2 regions of the Effusibacillus consociatus genome follow, and region 1 is predicted to be linked to the other one. Evidence: predicted binding sites of a transcription regulator. Region 1 holds the regulator's gene; the other holds the start of a gene.
What was found. The regulator Rex, encoded in region 1, represses fermentation and respiration genes when NADH is low (regulators of the CRP and FNR family bind a similar motif). The targets are predictions, from matches to a motif close to TTGTGAAATATTTCACAA.

Region 1 (7,000 bases):
AGCCTTTGGGCGGACTGGGTTGGCTGGCTGTCAGGGAAGGAAATACTCCGGAAGCGATCTCCTGTTTTAAGAAACAATTAACTCTCGCGCCCAATGATCGACAGGCTCAATTTAATTTTGGCTGGGCTCTCTTGCTTGAAGGGGATTCGGGAAAGGCAGATCAGATTTTTCAAAAGTTGATGGAGTTTGAACCGGATTGGATTCATACCAGGATTGGAGCGGCTCGTGTGGCGCTGGAACAAGGCAATTATCACATGGCGCTCGAACAATCGGCAGAGGCACTGAAACTGGATGAGAACAGCAAAGAATTATGGTTTTATAAAGGATTGGCGCATTCGGGCCTTGGTGACAGGGAGCAAGCGCAGCAATGTTGGAACCGGTGCCGCGAACTGTTGACTGTGACAACGGAAGCGAGAGGGGAATCCTCTTGATTCCGTTTTTTTCTTGCAGGAAAATGGGGAGGTGACAGAGAAAAGAAATAAGATTCTCTTTTTGTGGAGTGACTCTGATGGCTTTGCCTTACGTGGTTTTTGATTTAGAAACAACCGGTTTTTCCCCGACACACGATTCGATTATCGAAATCGGAGCGATCCGGATCGAAAACGGTCAAATTCTGGATACTTTTGAAACATTTGTGGCACAAGACAAACCGCTGCCACCCTTTTGTAAGGAATTAACCGGCATTTCTGATGAAGATCTGATTGACGCTCCTCCGCTGTATAAAGCCATCGCGGATTTCCTTCGTTTTGCGGATGGTGCGGACTGGGTAGCACATAATGCTTCTTTTGATATTTCTTTTATAAACCGTGCGCTGGAAGAGTGCGGCTATCTGCCTTATGCCGGGATGTATGTCGATACGCTCGAGTTATGTCAGATCCTGTTTCCGAGAGAACCAAGCTACTCGCTCGAAGCACTGGCTGCGAACAGGAAGATCGCTCACGGGCGTCCGCACAGGGCGCTGTCGGATGCGCTGGCAACAGCTGAATTATTTTTGCAGCTGCATGAAAAAGCCAGGAACTTGCCGTTATTGGTTCTGCAGCAGATCGAGCAATTGACAGGGATGTCCGATTGGCACTTGCGGCATTTTTTCACCGATTTGGTGCAGGATCCTTTGAAGTTATCGAAAACCGAAATTCCTGACGGGTGTACGGTCATTCAACAGCTGATGCATCGGCCCGTGCAGGTACCCGAGAGAAATCTTGAAGATCGGGAACCTGTCATTTATGACTCGGATACAGCCTCTTTTGTGTTGTCTCAGGAGGGGCCCCTTGCGGCAAAATATATAGGGTATGAAGAAAGGCCGTCTCAATTGCAAATGGTGAGAGCGGTTGCGGAAGCACTGTCTACGGGGGATCATCTCGTTGTCGAGGCAGGGACGGGGACAGGGAAATCACTGGCCTATCTGATCCCGGCGATTCTCCACGCCAACGCCACGGGTGAACGGGTTGCAGTCGCTACTCATACGATCAATCTGCAGGAACAGATAAAAGAGCGGGATATCCCTTTATTGAAGGAAATTATGGATGTTTCGTTCGAAGCTGCAGTCGTGAAAGGACGAAATAATTACGTTTGCATGCGGAAGGTGGCAAGCGGTGTCAATACACAGGGGATCATTTCCGATCCGAGTGAGCGTTCTTTTTATGTGCGAATGATTACATGGCTGATCGAAACCGAAGCCGGTGACCGTGAGGAGCTCAATCTGCAGGGATCTCACGCCGATTTTTGGAACCGCGTGGCAAGTGACTCCGATTCCTGCATAAGCAAAAAATGTCCGTGGTTCCGCAACTGTTATTACTTTAAGAACAGGGCGGCCGCTGAACAAGCGGATGTGATCATCACGAATCACTCCCTGGTCTTTACCGATATAAAAGCGGATCACCGGGTACTTCCCTCGTACAACCATTTGGTGATTGATGAAGCTCATCATATTGAAGATGAAGCGACCAAGCATTTGGGTGAAGACGCCAATTACTTTCAGATAGTCGGGGCGCTGAACCGATTGGCAAGAGAGAATCGCCAAGGACTGTTGACTCAATTGCGAACGATGATCGGACTGCAAACCGCGTTTGCCAAAACCGCGAGCATCGCGGATCAAATGGTCGACAAGATACTGGAAGTCAGGACTCATGCAGATGAAACATTCCGTTTGCTGCAGCGTTTTACGCTTGACCAGTCGGAAAAAAGTGAAGGAGGTCGTTCGACTCTGCGGCTTGGCAACAGTCACCTCCAACTTCCCGGGTGGAATGCGATTCTCTCTTCATTCGAGAATCTGCAGACGGAAGCCGCTGCGCTGCGAAGCTTGATGTCCAAACTTGAGACCGAAGCTTCCGATTTTGGCGATGAACAGGCAGCCGGCTTGGTCACCGATATTGGAGGACAGGTGCAGGAATTGGACCGTCGACTGATGACCATGGCCCGGTTTTTCAGGGAAACGGATCCGCAGTCGATGGTTCTCTGGCTGGAGGCTGATGAAAAGGGAGGGCGTCCCGCTGTAAGCCTCTATATGGCTCCCATTAAAGTCGGTCCGCTTTTAAACCAGAATCTGTTTGAGAAGAAAGAGTCGGTTATCCTCACGTCAGCAACTATCACTATCAACCAGGGATTCTCCTATATTATCGATCGGCTGGGGCTGAGAAAGGCGGACGAAGAAGGAAGATTACGCACCTTGCAGGTAGACTCCCCCTTCGATTACAAAAACCAGGCTTTGTTATGCGTTCCTACGGATGTAACGCCGGTAAAAGGCGTATCCGAACAAGCATTTGTGGATTCGCTGTGTGAATCAATCACAACTTTGGCCCGCATCTCCAACGGCAGGATGCTCGTATTGTTTACTTCGCATAAAATGCTGCGGGATTCCTATACGAAAGTAAAGCCGAGGTTGGCGGAACATAATATTCGTGTATTTGCTCACGGAATCGATTCGTCATCCCGAATCAGGCTTGTTCAGGAATTTAAAAGAGAGGAACGAGCGGTTCTGTTTGGCGCCAACTCGTTTTGGGAAGGGGTCGATATCCCGGGTGAGGATCTTTCGTGCCTGGTCATCGTTCGCCTGCCGTTTTGGCCGCCGAATCACCCCGTGGCTGAAGCGCGGACGGAAGCGCTGGAGAGAGAAGGCCGCAATCCGTTTATGGATTATTCCGTACCGCAGGCGATTGTGCGTTTCAAACAGGGGTTTGGTCGGCTCATTCGCTCCAAAAAAGATGTCGGCGCTATAGTGGTATACGACCGGCGTCTTGTGGATGCCCGTTACGGTCGGCATTTCATCAAATCGCTGCCTGATCCATGGGTGTACCAGGGGCCTGAAAAGGAAGTCTTTAAAGTGATCTATAACTGGCTCAAGCGGTAATATAAAAAGGGCGTCACGCATATACATGTCCCAGATAGCGAGGGGAACGACATGCGAATGGCGTTCAAGCAAAACTTTATTCTTTGGATTTTTGTTCCATTCCTGATTGTGGCAGGGGCGACTATGGAAACGCTCCTGCCCGTTACCCATTATTTTGACAGATTGCCGATCAATACAAAGGTTGACTTGAAAGGAAAAGCGGCAATCCGATTCCTTGACTTGGGGAATGGGGTTTCCGCTGTCCTTCAGACAGAAGAAGGACACCATATTTTGATCGATGGGGGAGAAGATCAGTCGGCTCTGATGATCCTGAAAGAGCTGGCAATGCTTGAAGCACAACGGCTGGATTTTGTCTTTCTGACAACTCCAAAACCCGAACATATGGGCGGATTTGGGATCTTGACGCAAACCGTGCCAATCGGAAAAATTGCATATCCTCATCTATCGGCGGCTGAATTTGGTTTGGACGCTTACGAGGCTGCGAAATCAATTCCCAGAATACGCTTGAAAGCCGATCAAACATATATTTTGGGTGAAAATTTATCGATCAAGGTGTTCAATCCCCGTGAGCCTGTCTATGGGGTCGTGGGGGAGCAATCGCTGGTTTTTCAAATGACTTATCGAGGAACTACAATCCTTTTTACCGGTGATATTTCGGAACAAGTCACGGAAAAGCTGTTGGATTTGCCGATCGAAAGCGATATTCTGGTAATTCCCAATCACGCCAAGAAAAATAGTTTCCATACTGATTTCCTGCAAAAAGTGAATCCGAAGGTAGCGGTGATAACGGGAGTCAAAAAGGGGTCGTCCAGCCCGGATGAAAGCATCGTGGAACAGTTGTACGAGAGTTGGATAGATGTGTATCGGACCGACCAGCAGGGAACGATAACGGTTTTATTTTCGAACCGATCTTTTGAGGTCATCCGGCCTTAGAAAAAAATAGTTCGAATTTTCTTATTGACGAATCTTTTCTATTTCTTCTATGATGAAAAGTAAGACTCTCATAAATTGGGAGGTGGTCGTCTATGAATCATCTGCATCTTGAACCTAGCGATGTAGAAAGCCAAGTACTGCTGGCCCAACAGGGAGACTCTTATGCAATCGAACAGGTTCTGTCCCACTTCCAATCACTTGTTCGTTTTCGAGCTCGCTCGTTTTTCCTTGCGGGGGCTGAACAGGAAGACCTCATCCAGGAGGGAATGATCGGTTTATTTAAAGCAATCAGGGATTATCGGCTCGACAAAGAGATTCCGTTTCGAATCTTTGCCGAAATCTGCATCAACCGGCAGCTGATTACAGCCATCAAGAGCTCCAGGAGACTCAAGCATCAACCGTTGAACCACTATACGTCGCTTCACCGCTCGATGAGTGAGGATGAATCGCGCCGTTTCCTGATCGATACCTTACCGTGTCCTCAAGGATCTGAACCGGATGAGGTTGTGATAAAACAGGAACAATTGCGTGAACTGCAAAATCAGCTGAGTGTAATCCTGAGTCCATTTGAATTTCAGGTTTTAAACTTGTATTCGGAGGGACACAGTTACAAAGAAATTGCAAAAATGATGAATTCGACCACAAAGGCAATTGATAACGCCCTTTGCCGGATCAAGCGAAAAATGGATTCGGCCGCCGTAAACAGGAATCTGCAAAGAATATCGTCATGATTTGGAGGAAAAGATGAAGACTCCAAAAATATCGGAAGCGGTGATCCGGAGATTACCGGTTTATTTAAGATATTTGCAACACCTGCGTGATTTGAATATTACAACCGTCTCTTCCCACGAATTAGGACAAAATCTGGACATGAACCCGGCGCAAATCCGGAAAGACCTCGCTTACTTCGGAGAATTTGGAAGAAAAGGCATAGGGTATGACGTCCAATATCTGATTGAAAAGATCAAACAAATCCTAAAACTGGACAGGCGTCTCAATGTGGCTCTCGTCGGAGCGGGAAATCTGGGTACCGCGCTGTCAAACTACAACCGATACACAAACGAGAAACTCAAGATTGTAGCCATTTTTGACTCGTTTGAAGAGAAAATCGGGACCCAGGTGGGGACGCTTGAGGTTTTGCCCATTGAGTTATTACCCAAGATGGTCAAGGAATTGGACATCAAAATGGGCATTATTACCGTCCCTGCCACAGAAGCTCAAAAAGTGGCTGATCAGATGGTGGATGCGGGGATCAAGGGAATTCTGAATTTCGCTCCTGTTATCCTTAAGGTCCCACTCGATATTCCCGTTCGCAATGCGGATGTGACTACTGAGCTGGAGTCACTCGCTTATTATGTGGATTAGTCGTAAACCTTCCCGTCACGGGAAGGTTTTTTAATGTTTAAAACCAACTCTGATAAACCCAATTCGCCACATACGTCAAGATACCGAGCGACACATTAAGCCCTCCGAGAAAGCGAGCCGCTTTTTTCTCTTTTTCCATCTGCTTCAAATCGTAACCTTTTGCGTCAAACCGCCAGATCATGAAACCTGTAACCAGAAATAAAACTACGACGTACTGAATGTAACCTATGTTGATCATCCGGGACGCTTCCCCCCTTGTTATCTCGCTTTCATCGACCTCAAGTCCCAACACAACGGCACGGTCTTCGATTTCGAGGCGATCCCAACATCCTGTAAGCAGGGGAAATGTGATCAGCAGCACGCATAGCAGCTTAACCTGTTTCACCCAGTTGCCCCGCGCCACGTCGATCCCCCCTTTTCTTGCGAATCGTGGCTGTGATTAATAACAAGGACGGATACGCAATCGTGATCCAGAGTCCAGTTCGCCCGACCGACTTAATGATCTGGTACGTTTGCAGGACGTTTTGCAGCAACATCGCGATCACAAAAACGAACGTAAAGATGAAGAACGAAAGCATCTTGTGATCGCGCAAACGGAAGAGTTCGCTTATCGCGTGAACCGTCAGATAATAACTGGAGAGAAGAGTGGTGAACACAGCTGTCACCCAAACTGCAAGGAACGCTGCGTCCAGTCGTTCCATAATGTTGCCGGGCAATGATGTCGTCTTTGCCAGTTCGAGTGTGGGCCAAAGCAGGAGTTTAGTCTCTTCTGCGCCAAATACGGCAACAGTAGCCACGACGGCGGCCAGATAAAGTCCTCCGGCAATCAACATCCCCCAGAGACTGGCCTTCATCGCCTTCTCGGGGTGCCGCATCGCCGGAATCACGATTGTCAGGATAAAAGAGCCTTGAAACAACGCGGATACCGTCAGGATACCCATGCGCATTCCCTTTGGTTCGTTCCCCAAGATTGGCAGCAGATTGATCATAGTCGCATTTTTTAGCGAAAGCACAACGATCAATATACCGGGTGCCAGGAGAAACGGGAGATAAAACATATGAATGTATGCAAACGTCGTGATCTCATTGCGAGTTGAGATGGCGGCGAGCAACAGCATAACGATCACGGTGACTTCCAAAGGGGTGCGCTGCAGAACGGAAGTAATGACGACTTCCCCGAATTCGCGTGAAGCAAGCGAGGTCAACACGGCAAAAAAATGATAATAAACACACTTCCGATGCACCCCACCTTCTGTTTCCGACTTTTAGAGGATCAAGTGTATTGTGCGAAGGACAGTGAATGGTTGTTTATCAGGATAAATCCCACCATGATCCCATAAAGTCCAAAGGTTCCGG
Region 2 (7,000 bases), on a different contig from region 1:
ATTCACCTCTCCCTCTGCTTGCCTCCAAGCACGTTCTGTAGCAAGAATTTCTTCTTTGTGAATATGGTAGCCATGATCATAGTCAAAGGACCGTGCAATCAATCCTGCAAAAATACCAATTGATGCGATCGCGGCAGCCAAATGCCATTCAAATACGAGGAAGAAGCCAACGATACCAAATACTGCACACATTACAAATGGAAGCCCTGAGTTGCTTGGCATGTGAATTTCTTCAATTTGGTTTTCATCGAGCTTGATTCCAATGTTGTTTTTCTTCATATACCAGAAGGCATCTAACGTTTTCACTTCTGGAAGGTAAGCAAAGTTATAATATTGAACCGGTGAAGCAGTTGCCCATTCAAGTGTTCTTGCATCCCATGGGTCGCTGGAGATGTTTCTGTCTGCATATCGAACGCTCCAGTAGATGTTGTAGCAGAATACCGCAAAGCCTGCTGCAAGAATCAGCGCGCCGACAGCTGAAAGCAAGAACAGTTCTGAAAAACCTGATGCGGCAGAGAACGTATAGGAACGTCTGATTGCACCTTTTAAACCAAGGAAGAACATTGGGAAAAATGTCAAGTTAAACCCGATTACAAACAACCAGAAGTGCCATTTGCCAAGTCTTTCATTAAGCATATGCCCGAACATCTTTGGCCACCAGTAGTAGAGACCTGCAAACACCGCAAACACTACGCCAGGAATGAGTACATAGTGGAAGTGTGCGACCAGGAACAGAGTATTGTGGTATTGGAAGTCGGCTGCACCCATCGCTAGCATTACACCAGTCACTCCACCGATTAAGAAGCAAGGCACGAATGCCAATGCCCAAAGCATTGCTGAAGTCATCTTGATACGGCCTTTTCTCATCGTGAACAACCAGTTAAACATCTTAACACCGGTTGGTACGGCAATCATCATCGTGGTGATTGAGAAAATCGAGTTTACTGCTGGACCTGCTCCCATTGTATAGAAATGGTGAACCCAGACCACCATACTTAAAACTGCGATACCGACAATCGAGTAAACCATTGACTTATAGCCGTATAACGTCTTTCGGGAGAACGTTGCAATAACTTCTGAGAATATACCAAAGGCAGGAAGAGCAACGATATATACTTCAGGATGCCCCCATAACCAGAAGAGGTTGGCCCAAAGCATATCCATACCACCGCTGGAAACTGTAAAGAAATGGGTGCCATAGAGACGGTCAAACGTTGCCATTGCTAAAGCCACGGTTAAAATTGGAAATGCTGCGACAATAATGACACAAGTTACAAAAGTAGTCCACGTGAACATTGGCATACGCATAAGAGTCATGCCTTTTGTTCTCATCTTCAAGATCGTTACGATAAAGTTGATACCTGTCATGAGAGTACCGATACCGGCAATCTGTAAAGCAACTGCGTAATAGTTATTACCGATTCCCGGTGTAAACTCTTTACCGGCCAGCGGAAAATAATACGTCCAACCCGCATCCGGAGAACCACCAACTACAAACGAGATGTTAAAGAGCATCGCCCCGGCAAAGAACAACCAAAAACTTAACGCATTCAATTGTGGAAACGCAACGTCTCTTGCACCGATTTGGAGAGGGACAGCTACGTTCATTAAACCGATTAACATCGGCATTGCCATAAACAAGATCATGATAACCCCGTGGGTTGTAAAGATCTCATTATAGTGCTGGGCATCCAAGAATCCCATCTCAGGTCGGGCTGTCTGTGCTTTCATTAAAAGGCCGTCCATACCACCGCGGAAGAACATCAGAACACCCGAGATGATATACATCACACCGATTTTTTTATGGTCAACAGTGGTCAGCCACTCAGTCCAGAGCCACTTCCATTTTTTTAAATAGGTGATTCCGGCGACAATACCAATTGTCGTTAAAACGATTGCAATTTGAGAACCAATAATCAACGGATCATTAAAATAAAACATCTCTTTCAAATTAATGCCCATGCGTGTCACCCCGATGTGCGTCTTTGTTCTCTAAATTCTGTACTGCATCTTTCTGTGCATCTGGACTTCTATAGTTATCTTCTTCTTCGAAGATTTTACCTGGGTATCCGTGACCTCTGTACAGCTCAGGGTTCGTATATGACTTAGAATCCGGTTTAGAGTGATCAACCCACGCCAAGTGTGTGTTAGAGTAGGTTAAACGACCTAAGTGAGTCGGCTTCAACAATTCTTCATATTGCTGCTCAGTCAGTTTCGGAGCTGAACTTTTTGCCTCACTTACCCATTCATCAAAGTCTTTCTCTGTTTTAACCTGAACTTCAAACTCCATTTCAGCATAGCCTTTACCATTGAAGTTTGTGTTTCTTCCAAAATAGGAACCAGGATTATCTGCAACCAGGTACAACTGTGTTTCCATCTTATTCATCGCATACTTTTGTCCGCCCAATGCGGGTATCCAGAAGGATTGCATTGTACCCGCGGATGTAAGCTTAAAATCAATTGGTGTATCCTCAGGAATATTCACGTAGTTGACAGTTTCAATCCCTTGTTCCGGATAACTGAAAATCCACTTCCAATCAGCTGAAGTCACATGAATTGTGATCGGCTTTTTACTCTCATACCCAGCCGGTACATTTTCCAAAGCGTAAAGAGTTTTCACAGTTGGCACCGTCAATGCAGTTACAATTAAGATTGGGATCGCTGTCCAAATGATTTCCAATGTTGTGCTGCCATGCTCCTCCGGGGGCTCATAGTTCATGTTTTCTTTCTTTTCTCTGTATTTCCAGACGATATAGCCAAAGAGAGTCAATACAACTACAACCACCAATAACATCCATAATAATGACCAGTTAATCAGTTCCATAATACTTCTTGCTACAGGCCCTTGTGGTTCAAAGACTACCATGTTCGTTTGGCATCCACTTAGCAATGCGGATGACATTGCCAAAAGGGAAATCAACCACTTTTTCATCCTCTCTACCCCTTTAAATAGATAATTAATTTTGTGAAAAAATTCACAATTTCAATTTCATTTGGTATGTGATCTGCTGCCAAATTCATAAGTAAAGTGTTAATCGGCGGCAGAGAACTGTTTGATTCTGTATGAAATCATAACACACCTCTACCCACAAAATTGTTACAGTATCTAGGCTAAATTGTTACAAAACAAGTAACGAGCACCTGATTTCTCGGAGAAAAATCGAACCTTTTGTTAATGGAGGCAGAAAATTACGACTAATAGGCGGAAAGGAAAAATCAGGCTTGAAAAACTAATAACGTTAGTTATAATAAAACTAACATGATTAGTTTTGGGGGGAGGGGATTTTCCCATTGCAACTCATTCGCGAAAAGACCGTTTACCAATTGGCGTTTCTGCCGCGTTTTTTTCCCGTCAATTGTTATTTGGTGGAGGAAGACGAAGGTTTGACTCTCGTAGATGCTGCGCTGCCCTACAGCTCGAAGGGAATTCTCCAGGCGGCAAGCAGAATCGGAAAACCGATTACCCGAATCATTCTAACCCATGCCCATGGCGATCATGTAGGGGCACTCGATGCCCTTAAACAAGTTCTGCCTGATGTCCCTGTCCATATTTCCAGCAGGGATGCCCGGTTAATGGCCGGAGACCGCACGCTGGACTCGAACGAACCGAATACCCCAATACGTGGCGGAGTCCCCAAAAAACTTAAGACGCGGCCGGACGTGCTGCTTCAAGAGGGAGATCAGATCGGTTCGCTGCTGGCTGTGGCTGCACCGGGACATACGCCAGGCTCGTTTGCATTTCTCGACACCCGCAACAAAGCTTTAATTGCCGGTGACGCGGTTCAAACAAGGGGCGGTATTGCGGTAGCGGGACAAATTCGGCCGTGGTTTCCATTCCCCGCAATGGCGACATGGAATAAGCAGGTGGCGCTGGAGAGTGCCCGCAAGCTGCAAGGGTACCATCCATCATTACTTGCAACGGGGCATGGACGAATGCTGAAACAACCGGGAGATGCTATTGATAGGGTCATTGCGGAAGCGGAACAGAATCTTGAACACACCCAACAGCAAGGGAGGAGCTAACATGTCTCCGAGAATGGGGCTTGAGATGAATACCATTTTAAAAGCCGCCACGGAAATTGCCGATACACATGGTATCGATGAAGTGACATTGGCCTCATTGGCCAAAAAACTCAAGATTCGTTCCCCTTCGCTGTACAACCATGTCGACGGATTGCAGGGATTACGAAAAAAGCTGGCCATCCACGGTCTCGAACAGCTTCACAACGTCTTGACACGAGCGGCCATCGGGCGATCCGGTGATGATGCGGTGCGAGCCCTGGGTGAAGAATATGTGGCATTTGTACGAGCCCATCCCGGACTGTACGAAGCAACCCTTAGAGCCCCTGATCCGCGGGATCCCGACATTCAACGAGCGGGAAGCAAAATCGTCGATCTGGCAGTCCGCGTGCTGAATGCTTACGGCCTGGAAAACGAAGCGGCACTTCATGCCACGCGCGGACTGCGCAGCATATTGCATGGCTTCGCTTCGCTCGAGCAGATAGGGGGATTCGGACTTCCGCTCAACCTTGATGTGAGCTTTCGTTTGCTGATCGATACCTTTCTTGCGGGCATTCACATGATGAAGCAAAAGGGGGAACCAAATTCGCATCCCGAATGAGGGGAAGGAGAAAGTAAACATGAATTTGGAAGAAGGGGAGGTCTCGTGATTGCCTCCTGAAAACGTACCGCAACTTCGAAAAAGCAGGCATCAAGAATATTACGTAGAGGTTTTACAAAGACGGTAGGCACGAAATGTTAAACGAAATTAACAAAGAAGAAGTTTACCGGGATGTCATTCAGTGGTTAAATGGGCTTGTTCAAGCAGCAGCAATCCTCCGCTAATTGGAGGATTTTTTATTCATTAAAAAAGCTGCCGAAGGCGGCATTCTATTGGACCTGTTACTGGGTCGGACCCAGTTCCGGAGTCTCGGTCGGTTGTTTGGGAAAATGACTCGTCCGCGGGAAATAGCGGACTTTCAGGTATTTATTATGACATTTTTGGTAGTGATTTTTGAAATAACAGTTTTTAAGCTCTTATTCCGCCGCTTGAGCGCCAAAGAGGTATAAAAAGTGTCGAATAAGTACCTGCGAATCCTTTATTTTCAAAATCCAGCCGTCGGATAGTGAAATACCGGATCGAAAATCCGTTATTCTTCAAACGGGGAGGCAGCAGCAACGTCCAATGAAATCGAACTTTTAGGCCAAAAAAAGATATACTTTCCATTACGATAAAAAAAACGTCTTTCGACGTCCTTCTTGATTTCAGGAGTTGCGGTTGGTACAATGACTAATGGTGCGGCATCAACAGCATTCAGTTACACAAACAATATCCCTATTATATTATATCACAAATTTATTTTGTGTGTCAAACATGTACTTATTTTATGAGTTTATTCCATCGTTATATACAGGACAGGGGGGCAATTTTGTGAGCATTACGGAAAATGATTGGCGTGTAGAGCAGCAACGCGTGAATATGGTCACCGGGAAAATCGGAAAACGGATCGAACGGCTGGAGGGGGAAATCGGAAAGGTTAAAATGGACGTCGTAGCCATCCGAAAACATTTCTGGGACGATGTGACCGTGAATTTGAGCAACCCGGACGATGTCACGGAGACGTATTTCAGCATGAAACAGCAGGCAGAAGTGCTCTCCGAGAGAGAACGCAGACACCGCCACTCCGTTGAAGAGCTCAACAAACTGACTCGATTGATTCAGACACCCTATTTCGGCCGAATCGATTTTACGGAAGACGGTGCACGAGAAGCTGAGCGAATCTACCTGGGTATTGCCTCTTTTCTGGACGAGGACAACGATACTTTTCTGGTATACGACTGGCGGGCCCCGGTATCCAGTCTATACTACGACTACCCGCCTGGACCGGCTGAGTATGAGACACCCGGCGGAAGAATTTCGGGTACGCTGTCATTAAAGCGGCAGTATGTGATCCGCGATGGGAGGATTCGTCTGATGTTTGATACCGGCGTCACGATCGGTGACGAGCTGCTTCAGCAGGTGCTGAGCCGCAGTTCCGACGCACAGATGAGGAGCATCGTGGCGACAATCTAGAAGGAACAGAACCAGATCATCCGCAACGACCGCAGCCGTATGCTGATCGTCCAGGGTGCAGCGGGAAGCGGCAAAACTTCGGCCGCACTGCAGAGGGTTGCCTATCTGCTGTACAAATATCGGGAAACACTCCAGGCTGACCAGATGGTGCTGTTCTCGCCAAATCCGCTTTTCAACAGCTATGTCTCAACGGTTCTCCCCGAGCTTGGCGAAGAGAACATGCAGCAGACAACTTTCCAGGAATATTTGGAGCACCGGCTTGGGAGGGAATTTGAGCTGGAGGATCCGTTCACCCAGATCGAATACGTTCTGACGTCCGCAAATGCCCCTGGCTATGCGGCAAGACTCAGCGGAATCCGCTACAAGTCGTCAGCCGATTATCTAAAGGCGATTCATACCTATAAGGACGTGCTCGAGCAAGAGGGAATGATCTTTAAGTCGGTCAAGTTCCGAGGACGTGAGATTATCCCATCGAGCAGGATCAAAGAACGATTCTATGCATTCGATCCGGCAATCCGTTTGCTTAATCGCATCGTTCTATTACGGGATTGGTTATTGGAGGAGCTTGCAGCTTTCGAGGAAACAGAACGGCATGAGGCATGGGTCGAGGAGGAGGTCAATCTGCTCGATCCGGAAGACTACCAGCGTGCCTACACGCGGTTGCGCAGTATGCAAAAGGGCAAGGGCGTTACATTCGATGACTTCGAAAAAGAGCAGGAAATCCTTGACCGGATGGTCGTGGCCGAACGGCTGAAGCCGTTGCGTAAACGAATCAAACGGCTCCGTTTCGTTGATGTGACGGCATTATACAAGCAGTTGTTTTCGGATCAACAACTGTTTGCCCGCATTGCAGGGGAGGCGGGTATTCCCGAGTATTGGCCGGAGATCTGCCGACAGACAATTGAGAAGCTGGAACGGTCGGAGATT

Region 2: a site for Rex is predicted at 2,964-2,981, ahead of qoxA (cytochrome aa3 quinol oxidase subunit II). Genes of this name have one in related genera too.

Annotation. Positions count from the first base shown of each region.
Region 1 is NZ_JBHSHC010000112.1:300,000-306,999, forward strand. It holds gene ACFO8Q_RS16510 (tetratricopeptide repeat protein) at 1-431, shown strand, start outside; gene dinG (ATP-dependent DNA helicase DinG) at 509-3,346, shown strand; gene ACFO8Q_RS16520 (ComEC/Rec2 family competence protein) at 3,404-4,279, shown strand; gene ACFO8Q_RS16525 (RNA polymerase factor sigma-70) at 4,372-5,010, shown strand; gene ACFO8Q_RS16530 (redox-sensing transcriptional repressor Rex) at 5,024-5,644, shown strand; gene ACFO8Q_RS16535 (CLC_0170 family protein) at 5,682-6,047, opposite strand; gene ACFO8Q_RS16540 (GerAB/ArcD/ProY family transporter) at 6,016-6,888, opposite strand; partial or broken gene ACFO8Q_RS16545 (spore germination protein) at 6,924-7,000, opposite strand, start outside.
Region 2 is NZ_JBHSHC010000090.1:4,355-11,354, forward strand. It holds gene qoxB (cytochrome aa3 quinol oxidase subunit I) at 1-1,962, opposite strand, end outside; gene qoxA (cytochrome aa3 quinol oxidase subunit II) at 1,952-2,932, opposite strand; gene ACFO8Q_RS10515 (MBL fold metallo-hydrolase) at 3,292-4,023, shown strand; gene ACFO8Q_RS10520 (TetR/AcrR family transcriptional regulator) at 4,025-4,621, shown strand; partial or broken gene helD (RNA polymerase recycling motor HelD) at 5,480-7,000, shown strand, end outside.